DNA from 2 places in the Clostridium sp. X genome. Region 2 is predicted to be linked to the other one. Evidence: riboswitches for the same ligand, from Rfam matches in the RefSeq annotation. Region 2 holds a riboswitch; the other holds the start of a gene.
The links. A riboswitch is a leader RNA that binds a small molecule or an ion and turns the genes downstream of it on or off. The one in region 2 is predicted to bind lysine.

Region 1 (16,179 bases), 1.3 Mb from region 2:
AAGGGATGATTTATAAACTATAGTTGTAGATTATTTAGAGTGTAGATTACAATATAAGGGGGATATAAATGAATAAGAAAATAGCAACAATGACTGCAACAATACTAATGGTTTCATCTCTTTTGATAGGATGCAAATCAAGGCCCGTTTTCAATGATGGAATATATGAAGGTGCGGGAGAAGGTAAAAATGGAGAATTAAAGGTTGAGGTAACTGTAAACAAAGGCAAAATAAGTGGTATTAAAATAGTTGAGCATAAAGAAACACCAGGACTTTCAGATGAGATATTAAAGAAAGTACCTGAAGCTATTATTAAGGCCCAATCAACAGAGGTTGATAATATAAGTGGAGCAACAATAACAACAAAGGCTATTAAGGATGCAGTGGATAATGCATTAAAAAATGTAAAATAGATATTTTATTGAAAGTATATGGGGGTGTACTTATGAAAAAAAGATTAATAATATTAGGCCTTATTGCGGCTATGTCAGTATCATTATTTGCAGGCTGTAGCAGTAGCGGTAAAACTGGAAATTCCACAGATGTACTTGTTATCGGTGGCGGTGGAGCAGGGATGGTATCAGCTATAACTGCTGCGGAAAATGGAGCTAAGGTAATATTAGTGGACAAGATGCCGATGCTTGGAGGAAATACTTTAGTTTCTGCTACAGGGATCACTGCTTCTGACACAAAGCTTCACAAAGATGCAAATAGACCATTTACTGTTGAGGATCATATTAAGAAAACAATGGAGGCTGGTAAGAATCTACCCAATGAAAAATTGGTAAGGCTTTTGGCTGAAAGTAGTAATGATGCCTATGATTGGTTAGTATCTTTAGGGTTAAAGTATAAATTAGATCCAAATGACTCATTTTGGATAATACCAGAGGAAGGACATTATGGAGCGCAACTTGTAGGAGCATATAAAAGAGAGCTTGAAAAACATAAAGAAAATATCGAAGTAAAGCTTGAAACAAAAGCAATGGAGTTAATAGTTGAAAATGGCAAAGTAGTCGGAGCTAAGATTAAAGATAATTCAGGAAAAGAAAGCACGATAAAAGCTAAATCAGTTATCTTAGCTACAGGTGGATTAGGCAACGCTCCAGAGATGATTGGAAAATATAATCCGAAATATAAAGGTGCACATGGTGTAATGAGTACTCCAGGTATAACAGGAGATGGTATTACAATGGCAGTGGCAGTAGGAGCCGCTTTAAGAGATATGGAATATCACCAGATGAGACCTCTCGCTACTGCATCATACTGGATAAGAGAAAGTGTATTGAGTGAAAAGGATCTTGGCGGAATTCTTGTTAATATGGATGGAAAAAGATTCACAAATGAAGAGCTTAAACCATTAGATTTAGTGCCAGAAATACTTTCACAAAAGAAAAGAACATCATTTGTAATATTTGATTCAAACATAGCCGAAACAAAAAATGGACAGGCTGCAATTAAAAAGGCCAATATTATTAAGGCTGATACTATAGAGGAATTAGCACAAAAGCTAAAACTAAATCCAATGGTAGTTAAACAGACAGTAGAAGAATACAACTCAGGCAAGGATGAATTTAGTAGACAAAACCTTGGTAAGGTTCAAAAATCACCTTTCTATGGTGTCCAAGTATTCCCATCCTCTCACTATACTATGGGTGGTATTGAAATAAATGAAAAAGCTGAAGTTTTAAATAATAAAGGTATGAAAATAGAAGGACTATATGCTGTAGGAGAAGTTGTAGGAGGACTTTATGGTGCAGGTAGAGTAGCAGGTAATAACACATTAGATGATATAGTATTTGGTAAGATTGCAGGGAAATTAGCTGCAGGAAAATAACAAGTATCTCACCCGTTTTTTATAATATATATTTAAAAGGTTGCTCTCTAAATATTAATATTAGAGTACAACCTTTTATTAGTTTTTTGTATATGATTTAATATATTTAATTATACAAACTATGCTATGTGTACTTCATATTGAAACAGAATATAACGTAGTTATATTCATCAGGGAGAGATTTAATTGCTCACTGATTTCTTTTTCTAAACACCATCCCTTAACACCAGACTTTATCTAGGTGTTAGGATATGAAGACATATTTACCTCCAAAAGAAAGATTAATCTTTCATATAGTATGCAAATTTATAGAGGACTGATAGTATGTAAACTATAGAAGGATATAAAAATTTTATATCCTTCTAAGAGGACTATAATTAATCAGTAAATCTTATAGAATTAAGGCGCTAAATTTTCCATTTTAGAAAGAACTTTTTTTAGTAAATTCATCTCATCCTCACCAATATACTGAGTTATAAACTTTTGTGTCTCCATCCAAAGAGGTTCTGCTTTACTTAATAGGTCGGTACCTTTATTAGTCAACGTTAACTCGCGGTTTCTAGTTCCTTTTTCGGAAGTATCTGCAACCAGGCCTTTTTCTTCTAATGGCTTCAATGTTCTAACCAGAGTGCTTCTATCTAATCTCATTTCTAGAGCTAAATCACTAACACTTAGGCCTCCATAAAATTTTAAATATCGAAGTAATGAAAATTGATTTACTGTGAGTCCACAAGATTTTAGTTTCTCATCATAAAATGATGTAATACTAGTAGAAGCACGGCGTATATTTATACAATGACAGGGGCTAGATTTTTTATTATAATTTTTTTTCAATAATTTCACTCCTTAAACATTTGTGTATATACACAATTAACATAGTTATTTTACTATTCTAAAAAATATATGTCAATGTATACACTATACCTAAATATGAAGAGGTGATATAGAGGTAATAAGGTTATATGAAAAGTACTCATGTTGACAAGCTAAATATTCAGTAGTAAACTAAGCTCATAAGTAATGCAAGCTATATCACAGAGAGATGTGATAAATTTTTTTAGATATATTCGTGCATATACACGAAATTTGCAGACGTTTTCAAATTTATTATCTTAAATTAAAAGGAGAAAGTTAGATTATGAACATAAAAGAAGATATTCGTAATTTTGTACTTGATTTAGGTATTGATGATGTAGGCTTTGCTGCTGCAGTAGATTATAAAAGTCCACGAACTACTCCTCTAGAACAAATTCTACCAGGTGTTAAAAGTATCATTGTTCTAGCTATACGTGAAATGTCTCACGTTGAAAGTCTGAGTGCAGAGATAGCTATGAATGGTAGATTAGATTCTATGAAATTTTTACACCACTGCAATTTTAAACTGGCTAGATATATAGAAATGAAATTACAGGCAAAAGCTATGGCAATCCCTTTTTCTTATCCACTAAAAATGGATCCTAACAATAAAGAAGGGATTGTAGCAGAAGTATCTCTGCGACACGCCGCAATAGCAGCAGGTCTTGGAAATTTTGGGAGACATAACTTGGTAATACATCCTCGTTTAGGAGCAAGAGTTATTTTTACAGCTATATTAACAGATCTAGAATTAGAGTCTGACCCACCAGTTACTGAAGATTTATGCATTCATTGTAATATTTGTGAAAAGACTTGCCCTGCAAATGCCCTAGAAGAAGAGAATTTTACTGATGTAAACCGTTGCCGAAAAAAATCTCAACCTTATGGATTAGGTAAAGCAATCGGCTTTTGGAATGAATTCGTGGACAAAACACCAGAAGAGCAAAAGAGAATGTTTATGACAAAAGATTACTGGCAAATGTATCAAACACAATTTATAGGTTTTCAATATTTTTGCTTTAACTGCTATAAAAATTGCCCTATAGGAATGAAGAAGATTTAAATGATATATTTAATAATTAAATATCTAAGATAAAAGCCAACCTAGCATTAATAGAAATATAATGCTAGGTTGTTTTATATATGAAAAAGGTTAATAGTCATCGGATAAAATAAAAAGCTTTAAAAATAGAAAACTTTTTGGAAATAAATAAGGTATATACTTATGAAAGCAACTAAGCAGGTATCCCAAATCTAGGATTTGGTGATGGTCGCTTACTCATTCGAGGAACGAGAAGGAGCTTCCTCCTTGTTAAGGAAAACTTACACCAAGAGTTAGTTAGATTAAAAAGTTGATTTAAAGGAATTAAGGAGAAATAGGGGGTAAGACAGTGGAGAGAGTTTTATTAGAAAAAATTAGAGAAGGAGATAATGAAGCCTTTGCTCAGCTGTATGAGAAATATGCAGAATACGCACTTAGGGTTGCCATGGCAGTTACAAGGGATAAGATGAGTGCTGCAGATGTTGTTCAGGAAACCTTCATAAAAACTTATAGGAGCATTAATGGGTTTGATTTAGATAGAGAGTTTAAGCCTTGGTTTTATAAAATTTTAATAAATGAATGTAATAGATTACTCAAAAAAACTCCAGATGCAGTACTTGTAGAAGATTTTGTAGAAGCAGGAATGCAGGATTATATAAAAGAAGATGATGATTATGATTTTGAGAAATACGAGGATTTGTATAAAGCTATAGAAAGTCTTGAAGATATAAATAGAGTTACCATAATTTTAAAATACTTAAATGGGTTTAAGGAAGCTGAGATTGCTGAGATACTAGGAATTAACATAAATACAGTAAAATCTAGACTGTTTAAAGGACGGCAGAAGCTGAAAAATTTAATGAGAAATTTTGAGGGAGGTAGTAAGATTAATGGATAATAGAGAAGATAAAAAAATTAATGAAGTACTTCTTAAAGGCACAGATGAAGCTTTAGAGTTAAAGGATATGGTATGGAAGAATATTGAGAAGGAATTAGGTTTAAAAGTAGGAAAGGTGATAGAGATGAAGTCTAAAGAGAAAAATAATAGAAGATTATTTAAATATGGAAGTATGGTTGCAGCAGCTCTTGCCGTAGTAATATTTTCAAATACAGAATATGGTCATGCAACAGCAAATAAAATTAGAGAAATATTTGCTCCTAATAAAACTATTACTCAAAGCTTAGAGGGAATGGACGAAGAGAGTAATGTTTCACTTAAAGAGGGTTCATCAAAATATATAGTCTACATTGATGAAGAAAGATATACTATGGTAAGTGAAAATGGGAAAGATCTAATTTCTCCAAAAACTAAAGCTGAAAACTTACCAGAGGTATACATGGAAATAGAGCAAGTTAAAGGGAAAAGTCCCAAAATAGTAGCTTCTGAAATAGAAAGTACTCTTAAAGTTAAATATCCTAAGGTAGAAAATAAGAGAGAGGTTACAGATCCAATTGAGAGTATATTAATTTCTGCATATAGCGGTTCAAATTGGAATGACACAGTTATAAAGTATTATTTTGTTGATAATAAGGAAGGGGGCACTTTTATAATTAAAGAACAGTACTTCCTTGAAGCAGCGGAAGGGCATGGAGCAAGATTCTATAATATGCTTAAAGAATTTAAAATACTAGAAGAATAAGAGGTAGGTTGCGGAGACGCAACTTACCTTTTATTCTTGAAAATCTAACAACTTGAAGTTCAATTTTTATAGCTTGACTTTAATAATAATATAAACTATATTAGTATAGTTATAATAATATAACTATTATACTAATATAACTAAGCTTGTTTACAAATAAGGTGGTTGATAAATTTGGAAAAAGAAAAACTTGAAGAGATAATGGAAAACTTATTTCTAATTCTACCTCTGTTTAAAAAGAAGTTAATAAGACATGATCTTTACGAAGAGGATATAGACTTATCTCCTTCACACTTTCATATACTTTTTACCTTACAAGAGAAAGGGGCAATGGCTACCTCGGAGTTAGGAAAAGTGCTTCATATATCTAAATCAAATGTTACTCCACTAGTACAAAAGTTAATAAATAAAGATATGGTTAAAAGAATTACTAGTGATAATGATAGAAGGTATATATATATTGAAGTTACAGAAAAAGGTGAAGAATTTTTAGCAAGACATAAAGAATTAGTAATAGAGCACCTAAAAAAGAAGATTTGTGGATTAAAAGAGGAAGAATTAGAAGTGCTAGCTGTATCACTACAAAACTTAAAAGAAATCATTATGAAATTTGAATAGAAAAATTAAATATTTAAGATGGGAGAGTAGATTATGAATAATTCAAATCAGTTAGGAGAAGAAAAGATTTTAAAATTATTATTGAGATTTTCTGTTCCTGCTATTATAGGTATGCTAGTTAATGCTTTATATAACATTGTGGATAGAGTATTTATAGGACGAGGAGTTGGATCTCTTGGAATTGCAGGGATTACTATAGGGTTTCCTATAATGCTTGTAATAATGGGATGTGCTATGCTAGTTGGTATTGGAGCAACTTCTTTAATTTCTATTAAGTTAGGAGAGCAAAACAAGGACGGGGCAGAACATATCGCAGGAAATGGTATGGCATTACTAATTATAATTTCTATAGCATTAACAGTTATAGGTTTGATTTTTTTAACTCCTCTATTAAAACTTTTTGGAGCAAGTGAGATTGTATTGCCTTATGCAAGAGATTACATGAGGATTATTCTTTTGGGAACTATATTTCAGTCTATTGGATTTGGTATGAATAACTTTATTCGTGCAGAAGGAAATCCTAAGATTGCTATGTTTACAATGTTGATTGGTGCAATTCTAAACACTATATTAGATCCTATTTTTATATTTGTATTTAACTGGGGAATAGGTGGGGCAGCCCTTGCAACCATAATATCACAAGCAGTATCTGCAGCTTGGGTACTATATCACTTCTTTAGTGGTAGAAGTACATTAAAAATTTATAAGAAAAATCTAAAGTTAGATAAAGCAGTAGTAAAAGGAATTGTAGCGATTGGATTTGCACCTTTTGCTATGCAGATTGCAGCTAGCCTTTTAAATGTAGTTATGAATAAAAGCTTAAGCTTTTATGGAGGAGATGTTGCAATATCAGGTATGGGAATAATTAATAGTATAACTATGTTAATGCTAATGCCTGTATTTGGTATAAACCAAGGTGCTCAACCTATTATTGGATATAATTATGGAGCAGAAAGATTTGATAGGGTTAAGGAAGCATTAAAACTTGCAATTGTTGGAGCTACTATAATTGTAACTATTGGGTTCATTGCTACTAGATTATTTCCAGAGGAGTTTATTGCAATGTTTAGCAAGGAAGATACGGAGCTTATAGCTTTTGGGGTTCATGCGTTAAATATATTCTTAATCTTCTTACCTATAATCGGATTTCAAATTGTAGGAGCAAACTACTTTCAAGCTGTAGGAAAACCAAAGCAAGCTATGATGCTGAGCTTATCAAGACAAGTGCTTATATTAATTCCAGCTTTATTAATTCTTCCAAAGTTTTTTGAAATTAATGGACTATTAATGGCAGGGCCACTTGCAGATTTATTATCATCAATAATAACAGGAACTTGGCTATATAGGGAATTAAAGCATTTAGGGGCAAAACATGAAGAGAGCTTTTCGGGCATATTACAAGAAGAATCATAACCTAGACTTAATTACTTAAGCAAATTTTAAATATAGAATAAAATATTTATTTAAGTATAAGCTTCAGGAGGGTTAGGATGAAGAATAAAATTTTGGTAACGGGTATTACAGGAAATGTGGGAAATGACGTTGGAAAGAAATTACTTGAAAAAGGTGCTAGAGTAAAGGCAGCTGTTAGAAACGTTGAAAAAGTAGAAAAGGAAGGCTTAGAGGGGGTAGAGTATGTGAAATTTGATTTTGAAGACACTACTACCTATGAGGAAACTTTAAAAGATGTAAGTAAGGTATTTCTAATGAGACCGCCACAAATTACTGATGCTAAAAGGCAGATAAAGCCTTTCGTAGAGGAAGCTAAGAAAAGGGGTGTAGAGCAAATTGTATTCCTATCCCTAATGGGAATTGAGAGGAATCCAATTCCACCACATTATAAGGTAGAAAAATACATTAAAGAATCGGGAGTGCCCTATACCTTTTTAAGACCTAGCTTTTTTATGCAAAATTTAAATTCAACCCATCGTGATGATATAAGGATAGGGATGATATTTTTATTCCAGCAGGAAAGTCTAGGTCAAGCTTTATTGATACAAGAGATATAGGAGAAGCGGGAGCCATAGTATTAACAGAAGAAGGACATAAAAATAAAGCCTATACCTTAACAGGGAATGAGGCGCTAGATTACTATGAGGTGGCAAAGATTTTTTCAGAAGTTTTAGGAAGAGATATCAAATATACAAATCCATCTCCTCTTAAGTTTAAGAGAGTAATGCTTGAAAGAGGAGTGGATAAAGCATTTGTCAATGTAATGGTTGCTCTTTACTTTACTACTGGAATGGGAATGGCAAAGAAGGTAACTCCAGATCTTGAGAACTTACTTGGAAGAAAACCAATTACAGTTAAACAATTTGTAGAAGATTATGAGAGTTGCTGGAGATAAGATTTAGTTTATTTTTTCTACTAAGTTGTTTTATAGCATATTCTCTTTTTTGAGCGGATATTTTATTATCATATTCTTCAAAGTATACCAGTTTAACTGGAAGTCTACAGCGTGTATATTTTGCACCTTGTCCACTAAGATGGGTCTTTAAGCGCTTATTTATATCAGTAGTCCAACCGGTGTAAAGAGTATTATCAGAGCATTCTAATATATAAACATAACACATTTTCATCACCAAAATTATTATAGCGTATAGACGGATTTACTGTCTATACGCTATATCTGTATTTAGAGACTATTAAATAAAATCAATTAATGAGTATATTTTAAAAATACAGCGTAAATTTAAAAGTATTTACACATACTAGATATATATAACTTAGAAGGTTTTACTTATGAAAGGATGATAAACTGATGAAAAAGTTAGCTAGATGTGTACTTTTTTTATTTATTTTTTGCATTGGATATACTAATAATTATAAATTAGTTTTTGCAGAAGATATACAATCTAATGAAAGCTACAATATAACAATGAAGAGAGATATTTTATGCCTAATGATGGCTTATCCAGAGTATATTACTGGAGTGGAGAGCAGTGAAGGAAAAGTATATATAGTTATGAAATCAGGTAGAAAAATTCTTTATGATGATAAAAAAGAAAAGAGTTTTAGTGCAAAACTACAGAATCCAGATCTACAGGATGCCCTAGAAGAGATTTATCCAATGGGTGATATAAAAGAATTAATGGCTGAAAATTGTGATCCAGGAAGAGCAAGGATTTATCCTATTCTAAAGGAAGTATACGGTGGTTCAAAAGCTCAAGTTCAATCTAATCTTAAAGGTATAAGGATTGGAAATCAACATTTTCAGTTTAATAAGAATAATAAAGCTGCTGAATCGTTACAAAAAACTATGAACGAATTAACTACTCTCGCTAAAAGTAATAGTAAGATATGGGCTGTTGCTTTCCCTGTTAATGGTACATTCAACTATAGGGTTATAGCAGGTACAAATCAGTTAAGTCCTCATTCATTTGGAACAGCTATAGATTTAAAAAGTGATAAACGAGATTACTGGAAGTGGGCATCAAGAAAAGACGGACAGGTAAGAATGCTCTCATATCCTAGAGAGATTGTAGAAACTTTTGAGAAGAATAATTTTATTTGGGGAGGAAAATGGGGACATTTTGATATTCTACATTTTGAATATAGACCTGAGATTATAATGAAGGGCAAGTATTTCTCAAATAAGTCATTAGATAAGGAAAATTGGTATAAGGGAGCACCTGAGGAAGATGAAAATGTAAAAAACTATATAAAGTTAATTGATGAAAAGGTTAAATAATAAAATGTAAAATTATTAGAAATAGTAATGGTCTATCTAATTTTCAGATAGACCATTATTTTTACCACTCTACTAAAAATCTATTTAGAGCAGGATTTATTTTTAATGCTTTCATTAAATCATTATATTCTTCTAAGGATTTAGGATTTTCTTCTTTTGTCTTTATAGCTCTTATCATAAGATTTTTAGGAGTTTCAAGAGGAGATATATATTCTACTACTGAAACATCATATCCCTTTGCTTCCAGCATAGCAGAGCGCATACCATCTGTAAGTATGTCTGCAAGCCTAGCTTTTAATACACCATGTTTTGTTATACTTTTAAAAGGATCATAAGAATATTGACTTAAAAGCTCTCTATGACAACATGGCACTGCAATAATTAAATCAGATGTTACTTTTATTCCTAAGGCTAATGCCATATCAGTTGCAGTATCACAGGCGTGTAGAGATAAAACTACATTTATTTTTTTATCAGGTACATAATCTTTTATATCTATTGCATGAAACTCCATATTTCTATAACCTAAATTATCAGCCATCTTTCTAGAAGATTCTATAACTCCTTCAGAATAATCAAGTCCTATAAAGTGGGATTTTATCTTTTTTACTTCTGTTAAATAATAGTTTAAAACAAAGGATAAATAAGATTTACCACAGCCACAATCTAGTATAGTTAAAGTTCCTTTATAATCTAATTTATCAAAAATACCATCAAGAAGCTCTACATAATGATCAATTTGATTATATTTTCTTATTTTATCATTCTTAATTTTTCCATCCTTAGTCATTATGTTTATTTCTTTTAAAAGACTATCTGCTTTTCCAACTTTAACGTAGTAGTCTCTGTTTAACAAAGTTGAAGTTGTTCCATCACTATGATTTCCTATAGTTGATAATTTAGTGATCTTTGCTTTGGGGTCAGCTAGATCCTCATCTTTAATTTCAATATTTTTCATTGTAACATTTTTATTATCTGCTGAAATTAATATATCTGTTCCACGTTCACTATATATAAAGGCAAGGCTCTCGTAACTTTCCGCATCTTTTAGGATTCTTTCTAATACAGTTTTAATATCATCAACTTGAGTTATTCCATTAAAATTATATTTAATTTTGCTATCTTCATAGCTTCCAGTACCATTAAAGGATTTTAATCCTGTATTAAAGGTAATCTTTAATCCTTTAAAAGTTGAGTTGTTTTCAGAAAACCTATTTTCTATTCCCATAAAAAAAAGCTTTAATTTGCTTAAACTTTGTTTGTTCATATGTAATTTTTAATCCTCCACTTTCACAAATCTTTTAATAGATAGTATATCAAAGTCAATGAAGGGTTACAAGGATGTAAGTTACAGGTGCTAGGCTGAGATGTATATTATTAAAATAATATATTCTAGTACTTAGCACCTGATTTTTACCACTTCTTAAAAGAGTCCTATTTAGTTATTACTTAATATTTACTATCTTTATTATCTATTGGGTGTTCCATTGCAGCCATCATTCGTTTTGCCATCTCACCATCTGCATTGCGGGCACCTGCCATAGATTTGTGACGATTTTTATATGAATCTAATCCCATATCTTCAGCTACTTCCATCTTAAAACTATTTAATCCTGTATTTGCTTCAGGAATAAGAGCTTTACGTCTTGACATAGTACATTCTCCTTTCTTTTTTAGAGTTACAATAATAGTTTCTGTAGAATACAAGCATATATACTAAAAAAGAACTCTAATTTATTAATATGTATTTTAGGCATATTAATAAATTAGATATTGTTTATAAAGTATTCAGAAAATTTTAAAAAATCTATTTATATCTTTATTTGTTTGTGTCATAATTATATTAGAGTCATAAACACTTTTATATGAGGAGGTTAAATTTTATGAAACTATATACAAGACGTATTGGCAAAAGTATGGGTACTGGAAGGATAGAAATAGAAAGTCCTAGGGAACTTTTGGATATTGAAATGGCCTTAAAACAATATAGAAAGCTGTTAGAAAAGAAAACTCAAACACCTTATGTTGTAGAACAAAAGAGTGAAATTGAAAGATTACTAGAGAGATTAAATTTTAGAAATGGAATAGCAATAGATTAAATACATAAGGATATCTGTGAAGTTAAAACTTCATCAGATATCTTTTTTACTATATATATTTTAAAACTATAACAAGATTTATTTAATAAATATTAAAAAATAGTTGCATAATTATAAATTTAATGATACACTAACAATAATTTAAAAAGTTAATAAAATGTTAGTTGCCTAGGGTAGAGGCGCTATAATTAATAGTATTTACTAGGAGTCGGCAGATGTTGATGAGTAAAGAAAGGAATTATGGCCGAAGAAATTAAGCTGGCAAGTTTAATTTCTGGCTTTGCATAAAATATATGTAAAGTTGTCGCGTAAGAAATTACGTGGAGAGCTACAAGGTACACTGAGTTCGGAATATAAGGATTTTTTATTTATATTGCGGCAAGGGTGTTCCTTGCTGCAATATTTTTTTTGAAATATATTGCAGCCACAATCTTCTAAATCATTAATCACTAATCGCTAATCTTTATTCACTACATTATGTGTGGAAACTATAGAGATAGCTATTAGAGACTAGAGATTAAGAGATTATGTGTTTTCTCCTAGTACCTCATATTACCACCTGAAAAGGATGGCAACTGCTTACTAAAAAGCGGGGGGCTATAAATATGGAAATAGTAGTGCAAAAATACGGTGGGAGTTCTGTGGCTACAACAGAAAAAATAAAAAAGATTGCAAAAACCTTAATTAAAAGAAAAGAAAAAGGGGCTAGTTTAGTTGTTGTAGTATCAGCCATGGGAGATACTACAGATGATTTAATTTCAATTGCTAAGCAAATCTCTAAGAATCCAGATAAGAGAGAGTTAGATGCTTTGTTATCAACAGGGGAAATGATGTCTTCAGCATTACTATCTATGGCAATAAAGGAATTAGGTCATGATTCTGTTAGTTATACAGCATACCAAATAGGGGTAAAAACAACGGGACAGTATGGCAAAGGATTAATTGATGATATAGATGATACAAAAATAAAGAAGAGTCTTAAAGAAGGTAAGGTCGTAATTGTGGCAGGGTTCCAAGGGATTAATGAAGATGGGGATATAATTACTCTTGGAAGAGGCGGCTCTGATACGTCAGCAGTAGCCCTTGCAGTTAAGTTAAAAGGTATATGTGAGATATACACAGATGTTGATGGAATATATAGTGTTGACCCGAGAAGATATAAAGAAGCTAAAAAACTTGAAGTTATTGATTATGAGGAAATGCTTGAACTATCAAGTTTAGGGGCACAGGTCATGCATTCAAGATCTATTGAACTGGCACAAAAATATGATATATCAATATATGTGGGTTTAAGTAATAGTGATATTAGGGGAACAATTATCAAGGGGGTTAATAAAATGAACTTAGAGAGTAAACCAGTAACTGGACTAGCTACTAGTGATGATGATATAGCGGTAACTTTAAAAGATATAGATGGGGATATAAATATACTTTCAGCTTTATTTGAAGCTATTGGTAGTAGAAAGATAAATATAGATATGATAAGTCAAACTGCACCTTTAAATGGAAAAGTAAATGTGTCGTTTACAATTCCAAGGGATGAGGAAGAAGAATGTATGGATATAATTAAGAATTTTGCAAGAGACAGGTATATAGCCATAGATGAGGATATAACTAAATTCTCAGTAGTTGGAATAGGAATGAAGAATACCTCTGGAGTTGCAGCAAAGATGTTTAAGCTTTTTAGTGCTAATAATATAAATGTTAAAATGATAACTACATCAGAAATAAGAATTACATGTGCTATAAAACAAGAAGATAAAACTAAAGCAATTCAGATAGTAGCAAAAGAATTTAATCTTTAATCAAGGTAATAATATTATTGAATGGGGGCTATTAAAGTGAAATTATTTGGAAGTACAGAAGTAGTAAATGAACATTTGCATATAGGAGGTATCAGCTCTAGTGAGTTAGTTGAAAGATTTCAAACACCTCTTTATGTTATGGATGAAAACCTAATTAGAAATAATTGTAGAAGATTTTATAATGGATTTAAAGCTAATGAAGGAAGAAATAGAGTAGCTTATGCTGGAAAAGCATTTTTGACCCTAGCTATGTGTCAGATTGTTAAAGAAGAAGGATTATACCTTGATGTAGTTTCTGGTGGAGAGCTATATACAGCATATAAGAGTGGATTTCCAATGGAAAAGATATATTTTCATGGTAATAATAAAACTCATGAAGAAATAGAAATGGGAATTAAGCTTGGAGTTGGAAGATTTGTAGCTGATAACTTTTATGAAATAGAAAAAATAAATGAAATAGCAGAGAAACATAATAAGACTCAAGAAATACTTTTAAGAATATCTCCAGGAATAGAAGCACATACTCATGATTATATAAAAACTGGACAAATAGACTCTAAATTTGGTTTCACTTTACTTGAAAATCAAACGTTAAGAGCTGTAAAGCAGGCTATATCTTTCAAGAATATAGACCTTACAGGATTCCACTGTCACATTGGTTCTCAAATATTTGATATAGAACCTTATAGGGATGAAGTTAGAATAATGCTTACTATAGTTAAAGATATTAAGGATGAATTAAGATATGATATTAAAGAACTAGATTTAGGCGGAGGATTCGGAATATACTACGAAAAAGGCGATGACCCAAAGGAAGCTGAAGAGTTTTGCACAGCTATATTAGATGAAGCTGAAAAAGTGGCAAAAGACCTTGGTATAGACTTACCAACTTTAACTATAGAACCAGGTAGGTCAATAGTAGGAAATGCAGGAACTACCCTCTATACAATAGGATCAATAAAACAAATACCAGAAATTAGAAAGTATGTAGCTGTAGATGGAGGAATGACTGATAATATAAGACCAGCTTTATATAGAGCTCAATATGAGTGTGTAATTGCAAATAAGATAAACTCATCAAGCACAGAAAAGGTTACAATATCAGGAAAATGCTGTGAATCAGGAGATATATTATTAAATAATGTAGAGATACCAGCAGCTGAAAGTGGAGATATATTAGCCGTTTTAGGAACTGGAGCTTATGGTTACTCTATGTCTAGTAATTACAATAAAATTCCTAGGGCTGCAGTAGTTTTAGTGAAAGATGGAAATGCAAAAATTATATGCAAAAGACAGTCTTATGAAGATTTAATAATTAATGAACTTGAGCTTTAAGCTCATTAAAATTTGCCATCCAAATTTAAAAAATATATTAGTAGGGGACTTATACAGAAATTTATGTATAAGTCCTTTGCTGATTTTTTGTTTAATCTTAATTTTTTTGGGGAACAATAGTTAGGCAATAATGAAAATGTAATTACATAACGAAGGAGTGACTTTAAATGGCCTATATTATGGCAGTTATATCTATAGTTTTGGTTATAGTAATATATTTATCATTCTTCAATAATGAGAAAGATAAGGAAGAAAATATATTAGACGATATGCCAGTTATAGATGTAAATGGAGAAGACTTAGAAAAGCATGCTATGCAAATATCAAAAAACTATTCTTATGCAAGAAAATCAAATTGTAGAAGAAAGTTATTTGGGAGCTTAGATATTAGCTATAAAAAAATAATAGAGGGCTATGAACATATAGATAGAGATGTAAGGGAGAAAAAAGACGTAGCTCCAGCATCAGAATGGCTTTTAGATAATCTGTATCTAATTGAAAAAGAATATAAACATATAAAGCATAATATGCCAAAGTCATATTATAAGGATTTGCCAGTTATAAAAAAGGGAATGATGAAGGGATACCCTAGAATTTACCATATAGCAGTAGAGTTAGTTTCTCATACTGATGCTAGAATTGATGAACATATAATAGAGAGATTTATTAGGGCTTACCAAAGTAACTCTGTTTTAACTAGTGGAGAGATTTGGTCACTTCCTATTATGCTTAGAATAGCTTTAATTCAAAACATAAGCAAAATAACAGAAAAAATAGTTATGAACTCAAAAGAGAAATCTGAAGCAGATAAAATTGCAGATAGACTAATAAACGCAGTTGAAAATCAGAAGACAAAAGAAGAAGTTTACCGTATTTCAAGAGAAGATATAAATTTTACTTCCCATTTTACAGAGAGATTGTTAAAGGTACTTAGAGATAAGGGAATAGACTCTAGTGAAATATATGAGTGGATAGATGAGAGACTTGAAATGAAAGAAACAAATTCTGAGAAGATGATAAATTTAGATCATCAGGAGCAGGCTACTTATCAAGTTTCCATTGGAAATTCTATAAGTTCAATTAGAGAAGTTGAGGCATTGAATTGGAGAGAAAGTTTTGAACATCTAAGCTTTGTTGAAAATGTTTTAAGAGAAGACCCAGCAAATATATATTCCACTATGGACTTTGAATCTAGAGATTATTATAGACATAGAGTTGAAAAATTAGCAAATATAATGAAAAAACCAGAGTCTTTTATAG
Region 2 (16,179 bases):
TTTCTACTGGTTTACCTACAAATCTAACTATTAAACCTATTAAAACTATATTTATTGGTAATACAATAGCTACTGGAGCTCCAAGACCTACTGGTATATATCCACCAAGTACAGCAACAACTGCAACAGCTAAAGCATAGTATAGCTGAGTTCTTGTATGATCTATATGGTCACAGGCTGATCCCATAGAAGAAAGAATCGTTGTATCTGAAATTGGAGAGCAATGATCTCCAAATATTGCACCTGTAAGCACTGCACTTATAGCCACAACCATATATGAATGTTCAGGATTTAATGCAAAAGCAAGAGGTATTGTAAGTGGCATTAATATACCCATCGTTCCATAAGAAGTCCCTGTTGCAAAAGATATTATTGAAGCTAGTATAAATATAAGCGATGGTAATATAAAAGCAGGCATATTAAATTTTAATACCTGTGATACTATAAAATGTGATGTTCCAAGTTCCTTAATTACTCCACTTAATGACCAAGCTAAAAGAAGAATTACACCAGTTATTATAAGTGATTTCATTCCAGTAATCCAAGTGTCAATAGCTTCCCCTATAGTAAATATCTTTTGGCTTATTCCCATAACCATAGCAACAATACTTGCTAATACTGCTGCTTGGAATAAAACTATACTAGCATCAGATGCTCCAAAAGTTTCTTGTATAGCTTTAAAAGAAGCCGGACTAGTTTTTATAAAATCAATTAAGGCTGTATCTTCTCCACCCATTATTCCAACATAACCATTGTAATAGAAACCAGCAAAGGCACCAACTATTAGAACCATTATTGGCACTACTGCATTTCTAACTTTTAATACAATACCTTCTTTTGGTTCAATATCTGTAGTTTCTTCTGAAACCATTGGCTTTGCAGTATCACTTAATACTTTCCCTGTTGTTCTAGCACGTCTTTCTGCTTGTAGCATAGGTCCAAATTCTCTTAAGAAGTACGCTGTGAATACTATAAATATTAAAATTAATATATTATAAAATCTATACGGAATCGTTTCTAGAAATATATTATATGCATTAGCTTCCTGTCCAATTAACTCATATCCACCTTTAATTAAACTAAGCTCATACCCAACCCAAGTTGAAATAACTGCTATTCCTGCAATCGGAGCTGCCGTAGCATCAATTATAAAAGCTAATTTTTCTCTTGATATTTTCATCTTATCTGAAACTGGTCTCATTATAGGTCCAACGATTAGAGCATTAGCATAGTCATCAAAGAATACGAATAGTCCAAGAAGCCAAGTAATTATTTGTGTACTAACTGGTGACTTTGCCTTTTTTGCTAAAGATTCAGCAACCGCTTTTGCACCACCCATTTTAGTAACTAGTGCAATAAGTCCACCTATTGCTAAACATTGAAGTATAATACCTGCATTCCATGGATCTGCTAAAGAATTTAGTATTTGAGATACAATACTTAAGAATCCTTGAAATAATGCACCAAAAATATTAAATCCATTTAATTGAAGTAAAAATGTTCCTGAGAATACTCCTATGAATAAAGATAAAACAACATTTTTAGTTATAAATGCTAAAACTATTGCAACTAATGGTGGTATAATTGTCCAAAAACCAAACTTAGCTGCATTTGCTTGTGCTACTTCTACATCAACTCCTAGTGCTGTTGTAGCAAATACTAGAAGCATGGCTAATAAAGAAATTGTAAAAACACTTCTTCTTTTCATTATTTTTCCCCCTGTATAAAATTTTTCATACATCGAATTTTAGCGGAGTGTAACTTCAAAAAACAAAAGCCTTGAGTTCTCACTCAAGGCTTATTAAATACTATACTTGTAAAACAATAGTACCCAATAAGTTGAATGATAGCTCTCCACAATACTAATTGTGACAGTCTTACACATATTCTATGCAAAACCAGCAATATAACCTTTAAGCACGGGCTATATACTTCGGCGGCATCTCCTTTCCTGTTGCATCATTGTGCTTTCCTCAACAACAGTACTATTAAATACCGCGCCTCTATCACTAAACTTCGATATACGCATGTCTTATATTTTATAAAATTTTTTAAAAATAGTCAAGCTTTATTACTTAATTTCATAACATTACCGTATAAATTTATTTATACTAATTCATTATTTTTATACTCTATATTTTTCTTAATACCTCTATTAAGGGTACTGCTATAATCAATAAATTCATATACGTCTTCTGCAAAAATCTCATTAAACTCTTTAAGTTTAGGCAAATCTATATCTTCTATAGCTATTTGATTTTCTTCACAATATAAAACTATAGACCCAATAACTCCATGAGCATCTCTAAAAGCCATACCCTTATTTACTAAGTAATCTGCAGCTTCTGTAGCATTTAAAAATCCTTTTTTCACAGACTTAAACATATTTTCTTCTTTTACTTTTAAACTACCTACCATTCCACTCATAACTTTTAAGGATTTCAAAACGGTGTCTAGCGCGTCAAAGAACACCTCTTTATCTTCTTGCATATCTTTGTTATAAGCTAATGGTATACCCTTCATAGTAGTAAGAAGACTCATTAAATCTCCATATACTCTTCCGCTCTTTCCTCTTATAAGTTCTGCTGCATCAGGATTTTTCTTTTGAGGCATAATGCTGCTTCCTGTAGAGAATTCATCACTAATTTGTATAAAATCAAACTCTTTACTACTCCATAAAATAATTTCTTCACTTAATCTGCTTAAATGCATCATTATTATAGAAAAAGAAGATAAAAGACTTATTAAATAATCTCTATCACTTACCCCGTCCATAAAATTGTCTACAGGTTTTTTAAATCCTAATTCCTTTGCTGTAAACTCTCTATCAATATTGTAAGTTGTTCCTGCTAATGCTCCACATCCAAGAGGACTTTCATCCATTATTTCAATATCACTTAAAATTCTCTTCTTATCTCTTTGAAGCATACTATAGTAAGCCATCATATGAAATTTAAAAGTCACTACTTGAGCTCGTTGAAGATGAGTATATCCTGGCATTATTACATTATTGTTTTCTCCTACACTTTTAACTGTTTGTAAAAGAGTTTCTATGTTTTCAATAACTTCAAATGCTTTTTTCTTTGCATACATTCTCATATCCACAGCCACTTGATCATTTCTGCTTCTTCCAGTATGAAGTTTCTTTCCAACTTCACCTATTCTTTTTATTAAATTAATCTCTACAAAGCTGTGAATATCTTCATAGTCTCCTTCAATTACTAGATTACCATTATTAATATCATCCAATATTGATTTTAGACCTGCTGATATACTAGCACCTTCTTCTTCAGTTAAAACACCGCATTTAGCTAACATCTTAACATGAGCTAGGCTTCCAGTAATATCTTCACTGTATAATCTTTTATCAAAACTTAAAGAACTATTAAAGTCCTCCATAAGCTTACTTTCCTCGTTTTTAAATCGTCCACCCCAAAGCTTCATATGTACAATCACTCCGTTCTTTTAATAGCTAATCGCTACCCACCATTTTCTACATAATTATAGAAACTGGCGACTAGCGATTAGTTGTTATATTTTCTTAGTATTTACTAACTATTTGTTTTTATTATTAAGTATTGCATTAATTTTATATGGAAGACCAAAAAGGTTTATAAAGCCTTCTGCATCTTTATGATCATATAATTCACTTGCTCCGAAAGAAGATATTGTCTCTTCATATAGTGCATAAGGTGATTCCATACCAGCAATCATTATATTTCCTTTATATAGCTTTAATTTTACACTTCCAGTTACCTTCTCTTGAGTCTTATCTACAAAAGCGTCTAGAGCTTCTTTTATATTTGTAAACCATAATCCATTATAAACTAACTCTCCATATTTTTGTGATACCATTTCTTTAAAATGGAAAGATTCCTTTTCAACTGTTAAATATTCAAGTTCTTTGTGAGCAGCATAAAGTATAGTTCCACCTGGAGTTTCATATACTCCTCTAGATTTCATTCCTACAAGTCTGTTTTCTAACAAGTCTATAACTCCTATACCGTTCTCTCCACCTACTTTGTTTAATTTATTGATAATGTCAGTTGGGCTTAATTCTTCTCCATCAACTTTCTTAGGTATTCCAGCTTCAAAATAGATTTCTACATATGATGCTTCATCTTTTGCTTTTTCAGGTGGAACTGTCATAAGGTACATTTCTCCCTTATGTTCATTTCTTAAATCTTCTAAATCTCCGCCTTCATGACTTGTATGCCAAATATTTCTATCCCTTGAATATATTTTTTCTTTAGTTACAGAGATTTCTATCCCATTTTTATTTGCATAATCTATAGCATCTTCTCTTGATTTTATATCCCAAATTCTCCAAGGTGCAATAATTTTTATAGTCGGATCTAAAGAAGATATACCAACTTCAAAACGAACCTGATCATTTCCTTTTCCAGTACATCCATGACAGATATATTTAGCTCCTTCTTTATGTGCTACTTCTACAAGAGTTTTAGCAATTAATGGTCTTGCAAAAGAAGTTCCTAATAAGTATTTACCTTCATAAACAGCATTAGCTTTAAGTCCTTTAAAAAGATAATCTGTAACAAACTCTCCAGTAACATCTTCTACATATATCTTTGAAGCTCCAGATCGTATAGCTTTTTTCTCTATTTCTTCAAAATCTTCATCTTGTCCTACATTTACACAACATGCTATAACGTCTAAGTCATAGTTATCCTTTAACCAATGTATAATAATAGATGTATCTAATCCACCTGAATACGCTAATACTACTTTATCTTTCATAAATATACACTCCTTTTTGATTTTTTTGCCTTTTATCTCCATTAAATCTCTGCGATTACCATTGATAACCAAAATATAATATAATAATTATACATACATATTCATAATTATGCAATAGTTTTTTTGTATCTTTCTTAGATCCTACTGCTTCAGAAGTCTTAAAAACACATTAAAATTTGTCTTTATAATTCATATATACAGAAGCTAAATATATCTATTTAATAAATACACTAAAATTATTGTACCCATTACTGTAATAATCATATTTTGCTTTTTTATTATTAAAAAACTTGCAAATACTGCTCCTGTTATTGATGTTAGAATATTCCCTGTTGAATATAACACTTCTGGAAATAAAAGTCCACCAAGTGCAGCATAAGGTATATATTCTAAGAAAGATTTTAAGAATTTTCCTGGATCTTTTCCTTTATATAATATCATAGGTATAGCTCTAGACAAATATGTAACTAGTGCAGCTAAAAATATCATAGTTAATACTTTATTCATTTATTTCACCTTCTTCCTTTGGTAAGAACATTGCCCCAATTAAAGATGTGAATATAATAGTAATAACTACTCTCCAATTACCAATACTATTATTTAAAAATGGAATATAGTAAATGGTTGAACTAATTATCATAGCAATAATAGCTACAATCGCTACTTTTAATGATTTAGAAGCTACTGGAAGAAGTAATCCTAAAAACATAATATAGATTGCAATCCCTATACTATTAGAAAAACTACTTGGTAGTATCCCAGCAAGTAGTGCACCTATTAAAGTTCCAGACACCCATCCTATATAAGATATAGTCTGTACCCCTAAAATAAAAGACGGTTTTAAATTTTCTCTTGTCATAACGATAACAAATACTTCATCAGTAATTCCAAAGCTTAATAAAGCTTTTAATTTCATATTAACTGAGTCTTTTAGTTTATTTGTGATACAAAAAGACATAAGTAAATATCTTGCATTTATTATAAATGTAGTTAATACAATATTACTAACTTCAATTCCAAGATAAAACATATTAACCCCAATAAATTGTGTAGCCCCAGTAAAGTTTGTTAAAGACATTAAAACTGCTAAAGCCCCTGAAAGTCCAGCTGCTTTTGCAATTAATCCAAATGTAATAGCCACAGAAAAATATCCCATAAATATTGGTAATCCAGCTTTTATACCCTGCTTAAACTCTATTTTATAATTAGAATCAATTCCTAAATTCATAAAACACCCCCTTATTTATAAATACACGCGAAAAGATGTATAGATAAATTTTATCTACACATCTTTTAAATACATCTTACTGAAATTATCCTATTATATATAAACTATAAATTTTTTATTATTTCTTCTGCAAACTCCGTAGTTGTAGCTGTTCCACCAAGGTCAGATGTCATAACCTTACCTTCACTTAGAACCTTAGTAATAGCATTATCTATTTTATCTGCTACTTCTAATTCTCCTAAGTGTCTTAACATCATAACTCCACTTAATATAGCAGCCATAGGGTTTGCAATATTTTTTCCTGCTATATCAGGAGCTGAACCATGTACTGCTTCAAATACTGCCATATCAGTTCCTATGTTAGCTCCTGGAACTACACCTAGTCCGCCTACAAGTCCTGATGCCATATCTGATAATATATCTCCGTATAAATTAGTCATAACAAGTACATCATAATTTTCTGGAGATTGCACTAGTCTCATACTCATAGCATCTACTATCATATCATTGAATTCTATACTCTTATGCTTTTCAGCAACTTCTCTTGAACATCTTAAGAAAAGTCCATCAGATAATTTCATTATATTAGCCTTGTGCACAGATGTAACTTTTTTTCTACCTTGCTTTTCTGCTAAATCAAAAGCATACTCTACTATTCTGTCACTTGCTTTTTTTGTTATAAGCTTTATGCTCTCAGCAGCTACATCACCAATACTGTGTTCAATTCCAGCATATAGATCTTCTGTGTTTTCTCTAACTATTATAAGGTCAACATCCTCATATCTTGATTTTATTCCTGGATAAGTTTTTACAGGTCTTACATTAGCATATAGATCTAGCGCTTGTCTTAGTCCTACATTGACACTCTTAAAACCCTTACCAACTGGTGTTGTAACTGGTCCTTTAATTGCTATCTTATTCTTTTTTATACTCTCTATTACATAGTCAGGAAGAGGTGTACCGAACTCAGCTATAACCTTTTCTCCAGCTTCCACTGTCTCCCAATTTATTTCAACTCCACTTGCATCTAAAACACTCTTTGCTGCTGTCATAACCTCTGGTCCTATTCCATCCCCTGGAATCAGTGTTATATTATACGCCATTTTGTTTATACCCCCATTATTTCTTTATTGTATTAATAAGTCCGCCCTTTAATATCATCTCTTGTTGTCTTTCAGAAAGTTGTAATTTCATTTCATATTCTTTATTCTTAGTCTTATTAACAACTACAACTGTTCCTACTTCTGCTCCCTTTATAGTATTATCTATAACAAGTTCATCAAATTCATCTATAGTGTTGTAATCTTCTGGATTAACAAATACTAATGGCATAATTCCATTGTTTATTAAGTTAGCCATGTGAATTCTAGCAAAAGATTTAGCAAGTACTGCCTTTATTCCAAGATAAAGTGGTGCTAAAGCCGCATGCTCTCTACTTGATCCTTGACCATAGTTAGAACCTCCAACTACAAAGCCTCCATTGTTTTCTTTAGCTCTCTTTGGAAATTCTGGATTACATGGTGCTAAGCAATAATCTGATAAATAAGGTATATTTGATCTATATGGCAACAAACTTGCATTTGATGGCATTATATGATCTGTTGTTATATTATCTCCAACTTTTATTAAAACTTTGCCTTCTACTGTATTTTTTAAAGCTTCAGCTTTAGGGAAAGGTTTTATGTTAGGTCCACGTACTATTGTAATTTCTTCTGGCTTTTCTGCTGGATGTACAACTAGATTATCATTTATTAAAAATTCTTTTGGCATTTCTATTTCTGGTGAATCTCCAAATTCTCTTGGATCTGAAATATATCCTGTTATAGCAGATACAGCAGCAATTTCAGGACTTACAAGATATACCCCTGCAGTATTAGTTCCACATCTTCCTTCAAAGTTTCTATTTATTGTTCTTAATGATACTGCTCCATTAGCAGGCGCCTGACCCATTCCAATACATGGTCCACAACCTGATTCAATTATTCTTGCTCCAGCAGCAATCATTTTAGCTAGTGCCCCATTGGCTGCTAACATATTTAAAACTTGCTTTGATCCTGGTCCAATTACTAAGGACATATCCTCATGTATAGTCTTACCATCTAATATTTCAGCAACCTTCATCATATCTACATAAGAAGAATTTGTACAGCTTCCTATAGTGATTTGATTTACCTTTGTACCCTTAACTTCTGTAATCTTAACTACATTATCAGGGCTATGAGGACATGCTACTAATGGCTCTAATTCATTTAAGTTTATTTCAATTACCTCATCATAAATTGCATCCTCATCTGGTTTTATCTCAACATAATCCTGATCTCTACCTTGTGCTCTTAGAAATTCAAGCGTAGTCTCATCACTTGGGAATATAGAAGTTGTTGCCCCAAGTTCAGCTCCCATATTAGTTATTGTAGCTCTATCTGGAACAGATAAGGTTTTTACTCCTTCTCCGCCATATTCGAAAATTTTATCTACTCCACCTTTAACAGTTAATCTTCTTAGAACTTCTAATATAATGTCCTTAGCTGATACCCAAGAATTTAATTTTCCTTTAAGCTCTATTTTTACAACCTTTGGAGTTTTAATGTAGTATTCTCCTCCACCCATAGCAACTGCTACGTCAAGACCACCAGCTCCAATACCAATCATTCCAATTCCACCTGCTGTTGGAGTATGACTGTCTGAACCTACAAGCGTCTGTCCTGGAACTCCAAATCTTTCCAAATGAACTTGGTGACATATTCCATTACCTGGTTTTGAAAAGTAGATACCATGTTTTTTAGTTACTGTTTGTATATACGCATGATCATCAGCGTTCTCAGGTCCTGTTTGAAGCATGTTATGATCAATATAGGCTACAGATTTTTTAGTCTTAACCTTATCTACTCCTAGTGCTTCGAATTGTAAATATGCCATTGTTCCTGTAGAATCTTGTGTTAAGGTTTGATCTATTCTAATTCCTATTTCACTACCTTGTTTCATTTCTCCTACAACTAAATGCTCTTTTAATATTTTTTCTACAATATTATACCCCATAAAAGTCAACCCCTTTTAGAATTAATATGTTGCTATATGAATTTTAATTTGTAATAGCCATCATTCTACGTGAATATTACAACTTTTACACCATAATTATACACCATTATATCATATTTATACAATCTTAGTAAAGTTAATTGCAATATAGACTATTTAAAAATGCATTTTTAAATATTACTTGTCATCTTATGAGAATGAAAAATAATAATTTCCTGAAATAATACCCCCTATTTCTGAGTATAATAATTATCGAGGTGATTTTCTTGTTTGAAAGTATAAAAAATAATAACATCTATAAAAATTTATATAATGGCGAATGGGTTCAGTCTACTAATGCTCCAATAGATATTTTTTCTCCTGTAGATGGCACTTTAGTTGGGAAAATTCAATCTATGAGCGAAAAGGACGTAGATGCATCCATAAAAGCTTCAAAACTTTCACAATTAACTTGGGGTCAAACTCCCATTAACGAACGAGCAAACTTATTGTGTAAAGCTGCTGATCTGCTATTAGAAAATAAAACTATACTATCAGATATTCTTCAAATGGAAATTGCAAAAGATAAAAAGTCTGCATTATCTGAAATTGAAAGAACTGCAGATTTTATAAAATTTACTGCAGAGGAAGGTAAACATATTCACGGTGAATCTGTTGGTTCTGAGAACTTTCCAGGTTTTAAGAAAAATAAAATATCCTTTGTAACTAGAGTTCCTATGGGAGTTGTTCTTGCTATATCTCCTTTTAATTATCCAATAAACTTAGCTGCTTCTAAAATTGCTCCTGCTCTAATAGCAGGAAATAGCGTAATTTTCAAGCCAGCTACTCAAGGTTCCATAGCTGCCCTTCATCTTGCTGATATTTTTAATAAAGCAGGACTTCCAAAGGGAGTATTAAACACTATAACAGGCAAGGGTTCTACAATTGGAGACTATTTAGTAACTCATGAGGATATAAATTTTATCAACTTCACCGGAAGCTCTGATGTAGGAAAGCATATAGCTGTCATTGCAGGTATGGTTCCTATGTTAATGGAGCTTGGCGGAAAAGATGCTGCTTTAGTTTTAAAAGACGCTGACTTAGAAAAAACTGCTCAAAACATAGTATCAGGTGCATATAGTTATTCTGGACAAAGATGCACTGCAGTAAAGAGAGTTCTAGTAGAAGAAGAAATAGCAGACTCCTTAGTTAGTAAAATTAAAGAAAAAGTTAAAAAACTAAAAATAGGAAATCCTAAAGAAGGTGCAGATATAACCCCTTTAATTAACAGCGAGGCTGCAGATTATGTTGAAGGGTTAATTCGAGATGCTATTATCAAAGGTGCTACTCTTGTTACCTCTAGCAAAAGAGTAGGAAATTTAATTTATCCAGTACTATTTGATAATGTTACTACTGATATGAGAATTGCTTGGGAGGAGCCTTTTGGTCCTGTGCTACCTATAATTAGAGTAAAAAATATAGATGAGGCTATAGATATAGCAAACTCCTCTAAATATGGTCTTCAGTCCTCTATTTTCACTAAAGATATTGATAAGGCTTTTTATATAGCTAATAAACTCGAAGTTGGTACAGTTCAAATAAATAATAAAACCGAAAGAGGTCCAGATAACTTTCCGTTTCTTGGTGTTAAATCGTCTGGCATCGGAACTCAAGGAGTAAGATATAGTATAGAAGCTATGAGTAGACCAAAAGCAATAGTTATAAATATAGAAAACCAATAATAAAAAAAGAAAATTGCGTTGCAATTTTCTTTTTTTATTATTGGATATTTTTAGCTATTTCATTTTTAACAATTTCAGCTAGATTTTTTTCTTCTTCTTTTGAAAGGTTCTCTAAGTATATGGCTTTTCCAACAATTACTCTAATCTCACCTTTTTTAAGCCATCCATTATTTTCTTCGAAGATTTTATAACTTCCATCAATAGTAACTGGCACTATAGGAGCATTAGCTTTAGTAGCCATCTTTAAGCTTCCTTTTTTAAACTCTCCTATATCACGACCTTTACTTCTTGTGCCTTCCGGAAAAATAACCATAGAATATCCACTCTTTAAGTTTTCAATCCCCTGATTTATAGCTTTTACAGACTCTCTCACATTTTCTCTATCTATAAACACACATCTAATATTCTTCATCCATTGTGAAATTATCGGAGTTTTTTTCAATTCTTTTTTTGCAATGAATCCCATAGGTTTATTAATAGCAGCTAATATAGCAAGAATATCAAAATTTCCTTGATGATTAGCTACAAAACAACATGCTTCTTCTGGTACATTTTCTAACCCATTTACCTCTAATTTTACTCCAGCTTTTTTAAGTACTTGATTTGCCCAATAAAAGACTACTTCATTTAGAAATTTTTCTGCTTCTTCATCTTTTCCTTGATTTTTCAGATTATTATACTTACGATTTAAACCAAGTGTACGTATTAAATTAAAAACGATATATGTATATATACCTATAGACCTCACACTGATCATTCCCTTCATTAATTCTTTAAACACCTTCTATTATAACGATATAAAAGTATCAATTCAATAAATAGTTTATTTTTCCAATTACTCATGTTTATTTTTTAGAAAAAGTGTAATGATTATAGATATAATTTAAAATCTAGTATATAGATGGAGGTAATCATTAAAAGTTGATATGAAATATAATAAAAAGTATTTTAAATTGTCTTTAATTGTAATAACATTTATAATGGTATATATGTTTTATATTTCTTATACTTATATAAGTAGTTCTATTAATGTAATTTCTCCCACATCTCCTAAAAATATTTTAATTCACTATATAGATGTAGGCCAGGGAGATGCTATTTTAATTCAATCCAATACTAAAAATCTACTAATTGACTCTGGCCCCAATAACAAAAAGACTATTAGTTATTTAAAGAGTCAGGGTATAAAAAAATTAGATTATGTACTGGCAACTCACCCCCACGATGATCATATTGGTTCTATGGATAAAATTATAAGCAATTTTAATGTGCTGAATTTTTACACTCCAAGAATAACAAACAATACAGATGCCTTTAAAAGTATGCTAACTGCTCTTAGTAAAAAAAATCTTAAAATAGTACCAGCAAAGGCTGGAATTAAACTCGATTTAGGAAATGATATCAATTGTACTATACTATCACCAATACGCGATCCCTATAATGAACTAAATAATTTTTCAGCAGTATTAAAGCTCTCTTACAATAATACAAGTTTTTTATTTATGGGTGATGCCGAATCTTATAATGAAAATGAGCTTATAAAAGAAGGCTATAATCTTAAAGCTGATGTAATTAAAATAGGTCATCACGGAAGCAACTCATCAACTTCAAAACTACTGTTAGATAATGTTAAACCTAAAGTTGCTATAATTAGCTGTGGCAGAAATAATGAGTATGGACACCCTAATAAAGATGTTATCAGTAGACTTCAAGAAAAACAAATAAATATTTTTAGAACTGATATAGATTCTTCTATAGTATTAGAAAGTGATGGAAATAAAATAATGAAAAGGTAGTGATAATAATGAATTCAGTAGCATTTGAGGTTTTCGGTATACCCATTAATTGGTATGGTATTATTATAAGTATAGGTATTCTTTTAGCATATTGGGTGGGCTCTAAACAAAGCAAATTATATGATGTAGATTTTGAAAAGGTAACTGACATTTTTATAGTTGCTCTGCCTGTAGCTATATTATGCGCTAGATTATATTACGTTATTTTTGAATGGAGTTCCTATAAAGATACTCCCTCTGAAATACTTAATATTCGCGGTGGTGGGCTTGCAATACATGGAGGAATTTTAGGTGCTACATTTGTTGTCTATATTATGGCAAAAATGAAGAAAATTGAGTTTGGAAAATTGCTTGATATTGCAGCTCCTTGTTTCCTACTCGGTCAATCTATAGGACGCTGGGGAAATTTCTTTAATTCAGAAGCTCATGGTGGACCTGTATCTAAAGAATTTATTTCTAGATTCCCTGAATTTATACAAAGAGGAATGTATATTAGGGGCACTTACTATCATCCAACTTTTCTATATGAATCCATTTGGAACTTATGTATGTTTGCTTTCCTTATGGTATTAAGTAGAAAAAAAGAATTAGCAAAAGGGTCTATATTTTATCTATACATGATTGTATACTCAATTGGAAGGTTCTTTATAGAAGGACTTAGGACAGATAGTTTAATGATGGGCTCCTTAAGAACAGCACAGGTTATAAGTATAGTATTTATAGTTTTTGGTATTTTACTACTTATATATTCAAACAGAAATATACGTGAGACTCACTCCATATAATAAAAAATAAGCACTACAATTTAGTGCTTATTTTTTATACAGTTAATACCCTTGCTACTTTCCAAAGCTACAATTAGGAAATCTACACTCCTCACAGTCCATGCAGATACCCCCATGTCCATACTCTGTTAAGTCTTTATTACTAAGCTTTTCATCAGCTAAAATTCTTGGTAATACAAGGTCAAATACTGTTCTTTTTGAATACATAACGCACCCTGGCAGTCCTAATATAGGTATATCATTTTTATACGCAAGTAAAAACATTGCCCCCGGTAGTACTGGTGACCCATAGCTCACCAAGTCTGCTCCTGTATTTTTTATAGCTGTTGGAGTAACATCATCAGGATCTACGGACATTCCCCCTGTGCATATAATTAGCTCTGCTCCTTTATCTATTAATTTATCTATAGCATCCCTTATCCTACTAAAATCATCTGGAAGTACTACTTGTTCCACTATCTCACATCTGTACTCTTCTACCTTTTGCATTATTACTGGTCCAAAAGCATCCTTTATCCTACCATGATATACTTCATTTCCTGTAGTAATAATCCCTACCTTATTTGATTTAATTGGTATAACCTTAACTATTTTATCCTTAATTAAGTTCTCAGCATTTTTTATTTTTTCTTCTTCAATGATTAGAGGAATCACTCTCGTTCCAGCTACCTTTTGGCCCTTTTTTACTATTGTATTATTATGTACTGTAGATAATATGATTTCACCTAAAGAGTTTAGTTTAAAAAGCTCTTCTTTATTTACTTTTAAAAGTCCATCCTCTTCTGCAATGAAATCTATTTTTCCTTCTTTTATTTCACTAAAAACTAATCCACTTCCTGCTGTTAGCTCTCTTAATCTCTCAGCTGCCTCATTTTCATGAAGCATTCCCTTTTCATATTCCCAAACATAAATATTATCCTTTCCCAAGGATAATAGTACTGGAATATCCTCTTCTCTTATAATATGACCTTTTTTAAATGCCCTTCCCTTAAACTGTCCAGGTATAATCTGTGTTATGTCATGACACAATATTGAACCTACAGCTTCTTCTGTCTTTATGGTTTTCATAGTTTTACCACCTCATAATTTCCCCATATCTTTTCTATGTCTTAAGGAACCTTTATTCTTAACTAATAGAATTTCACTCATTATTGCAAAGGCTATCTCCTCTGGTAATTCTGAAGATATATCGAGTCCTATAGGTGCATGCACTTTTTCTAGATCTTCCTTAAATACTCCTTCTTCCAAAAGATTCTTCATAACCATCACAGTCTTCCTAGTGCTACCTATCATTCCTATATAAGCCGCTCCTCTTGATACTACAGATTTCAAAGCCTTACTGTCTGGCTCATGTCCTCTTGTTGCAATAACTATATAAGTATTTTCATTAATACTATAGTTAGAAAGATTGTATTCTATATCTCCATGTATTACTTCATCTGCTTCACTAAATCTATCTCTATTTGCAAATTCTTCTCTATCATCAAATATAACAGTATAAAAATTAAGTAATTTTGCAAACTTATAAAGCTGTTCCCCAATGTGCCCTCCTCCAACTATCATAAGTCTTTTTCTTGGAGTAAATACCTTTATAAATCCTTTAGCTTCCCCACCACACTGCATCCCGATATCTCCACTATCGTTTAACTTGTAATCAAAATCACTATCTTCATTTTTCTCAATACAACTTATTGCCTTTAATATAACTTCATGCTCAATCCTTCCTCCACCAACTGATCCTAGAATCCTCCCATTAGCCCACACTGCCATAACCGATCCTTTTTTCCTTGGTGTAGAACCTACTATATGAGTTAAAGTAGCCATAGCCACTGGTATTCCATCCTTTAAACTTTCACAAACTTGCTTTAATATTTTCTCCTCCACCCTTATTCCTCCTTACCTTTTTCATATATAATATTCCTTCTAAAACTGATCCCCCAATATTTCTTGCTTTATCTGAAATTGTGTAACAATTCTTTTTCTCTGTAAGCCTTGGATCAATATCTGCAATTTTAAGTCCTTTATGTACTTTACTATTATCTCTTATGAGTCCTCTTAAAACTCCATCTATGGTAGCATTAATCTCAATATTATCTACATAAGCTATTATATCTTTAGCTTTAACAACATCTCCAATTTCCTTTACATTGTTAATAATGCCGCTATATGGACTATATAAAACTCTTTCTTTTGAGTAACCACCAATCTCACCAGGTACCCCTGTATTTTCTGTAGCTTTGCCACTAAATATTAACCTTCCTAAATCGTGTCCTCTATTAGTTTCTATAACTATATTTACATCTCTATCTGCTTCAAAACCTGGACCTAAGGCTATAGTTATAGGTGCCATATCTTTCTTGGTTCCTAAATTTTTCTTAGCTAGTATTGCATCTATTACTATATATGGTTTTAATATATCTATGTATTTACCACTTGGGTCTATTACTACAGGTATATCGTCTTTCTCCCAAGTATTTAGTATTTCTTTCATATAATTCACATGTACAGCAGTTATATTCTCTATTGTTATATACTTTTCATATATAGCTTCGCTAAAACTTACTTTTCTTCTAATCGAAGTAGGCTTATCTATCTCCAATACTAAAACTTTAAATCCACTTCTATGTAATTTTTGTATTACTCCTGAGGCAATATCTCCACCACCTCTTATTATAACAATTTCTTCAAACATCTCTTATCATTCCTTTATACTTATAAGTTTTTCATAATCTTCCCAAGTATCTACATCCATAAGCACATATTCATTCTTAACCTCTATAAATATGACTTTATTCATATTATTATTAATTACATTTCTGCCTCCTATATCTCCTTGAAGTTCTCTAAGCTCATCA

Region 1: linked by a shared signal. The riboswitch ahead of ACX0KU_RS08505 (aspartate kinase) and the one ahead of ACX0KU_RS14740 (Na+/H+ antiporter NhaC family protein) in region 2 are both predicted to bind lysine.

The regions. Positions count from the first base shown of each region.
Region 1 is NZ_CM146912.1:1,667,191-1,683,369, forward strand. It holds gene ACX0KU_RS08430 (FMN-binding protein) at 69-413, shown strand; gene ACX0KU_RS08435 (FAD-dependent oxidoreductase) at 446-1,834, shown strand; gene ACX0KU_RS08440 (MarR family winged helix-turn-helix transcriptional regulator) at 2,234-2,668, opposite strand; gene ACX0KU_RS08445 (4Fe-4S binding protein) at 2,973-3,752, shown strand; gene ACX0KU_RS08450 (RNA polymerase sigma factor) at 4,081-4,629, shown strand; gene ACX0KU_RS08455 (hypothetical protein) at 4,622-5,371, shown strand; gene ACX0KU_RS08460 (MarR family winged helix-turn-helix transcriptional regulator) at 5,546-5,989, shown strand; gene ACX0KU_RS08465 (MATE family efflux transporter) at 6,023-7,402, shown strand; gene ACX0KU_RS08470 (NmrA family NAD(P)-binding protein) at 7,480-7,998, shown strand; gene ACX0KU_RS08475 (hypothetical protein) at 8,088-8,336, shown strand; gene ACX0KU_RS08480 (GIY-YIG nuclease family protein) at 8,296-8,562, opposite strand; gene ACX0KU_RS08485 (M15 family metallopeptidase) at 8,751-9,680, shown strand; gene ACX0KU_RS08490 (class I SAM-dependent methyltransferase) at 9,742-10,947, opposite strand; gene ACX0KU_RS08495 (small, acid-soluble spore protein, alpha/beta type) at 11,130-11,333, opposite strand; gene ACX0KU_RS08500 (hypothetical protein) at 11,564-11,779, shown strand; lysine riboswitch at 11,946-12,118, shown strand; gene ACX0KU_RS08505 (aspartate kinase) at 12,385-13,584, shown strand; gene lysA (diaminopimelate decarboxylase) at 13,621-14,919, shown strand; gene ACX0KU_RS08515 (glycoside hydrolase family 94 protein) at 15,087-16,179, shown strand, end outside.
Region 2 is NZ_CM146912.1:2,932,462-2,948,640, forward strand. It holds gene ACX0KU_RS14740 (Na+/H+ antiporter NhaC family protein) at 1-1,711, opposite strand, end outside; lysine riboswitch at 1,840-2,014, opposite strand; gene argH (argininosuccinate lyase) at 2,107-3,444, opposite strand; gene ACX0KU_RS14750 (argininosuccinate synthase) at 3,556-4,758, opposite strand; gene ACX0KU_RS14755 (AzlD domain-containing protein) at 4,963-5,265, opposite strand; gene ACX0KU_RS14760 (AzlC family ABC transporter permease) at 5,258-5,986, opposite strand; gene ACX0KU_RS14765 (isocitrate dehydrogenase (NAD(+))) at 6,091-7,089, opposite strand; gene ACX0KU_RS14770 (aconitate hydratase) at 7,106-9,022, opposite strand; gene ACX0KU_RS14775 (NADP-dependent glyceraldehyde-3-phosphate dehydrogenase) at 9,289-10,743, shown strand; gene ACX0KU_RS14780 (lysophospholipid acyltransferase family protein) at 10,781-11,524, opposite strand; gene ACX0KU_RS14785 (ComEC/Rec2 family competence protein) at 11,670-12,539, shown strand; gene lgt (prolipoprotein diacylglyceryl transferase) at 12,548-13,324, shown strand; gene ACX0KU_RS14795 (molybdopterin-binding protein) at 13,379-14,392, opposite strand; gene ACX0KU_RS14800 (XdhC family protein) at 14,405-15,208, opposite strand; gene yqeB (selenium-dependent molybdenum cofactor biosynthesis protein YqeB) at 15,177-16,016, opposite strand; gene mocA (molybdenum cofactor cytidylyltransferase) at 16,023-16,179, opposite strand, start outside.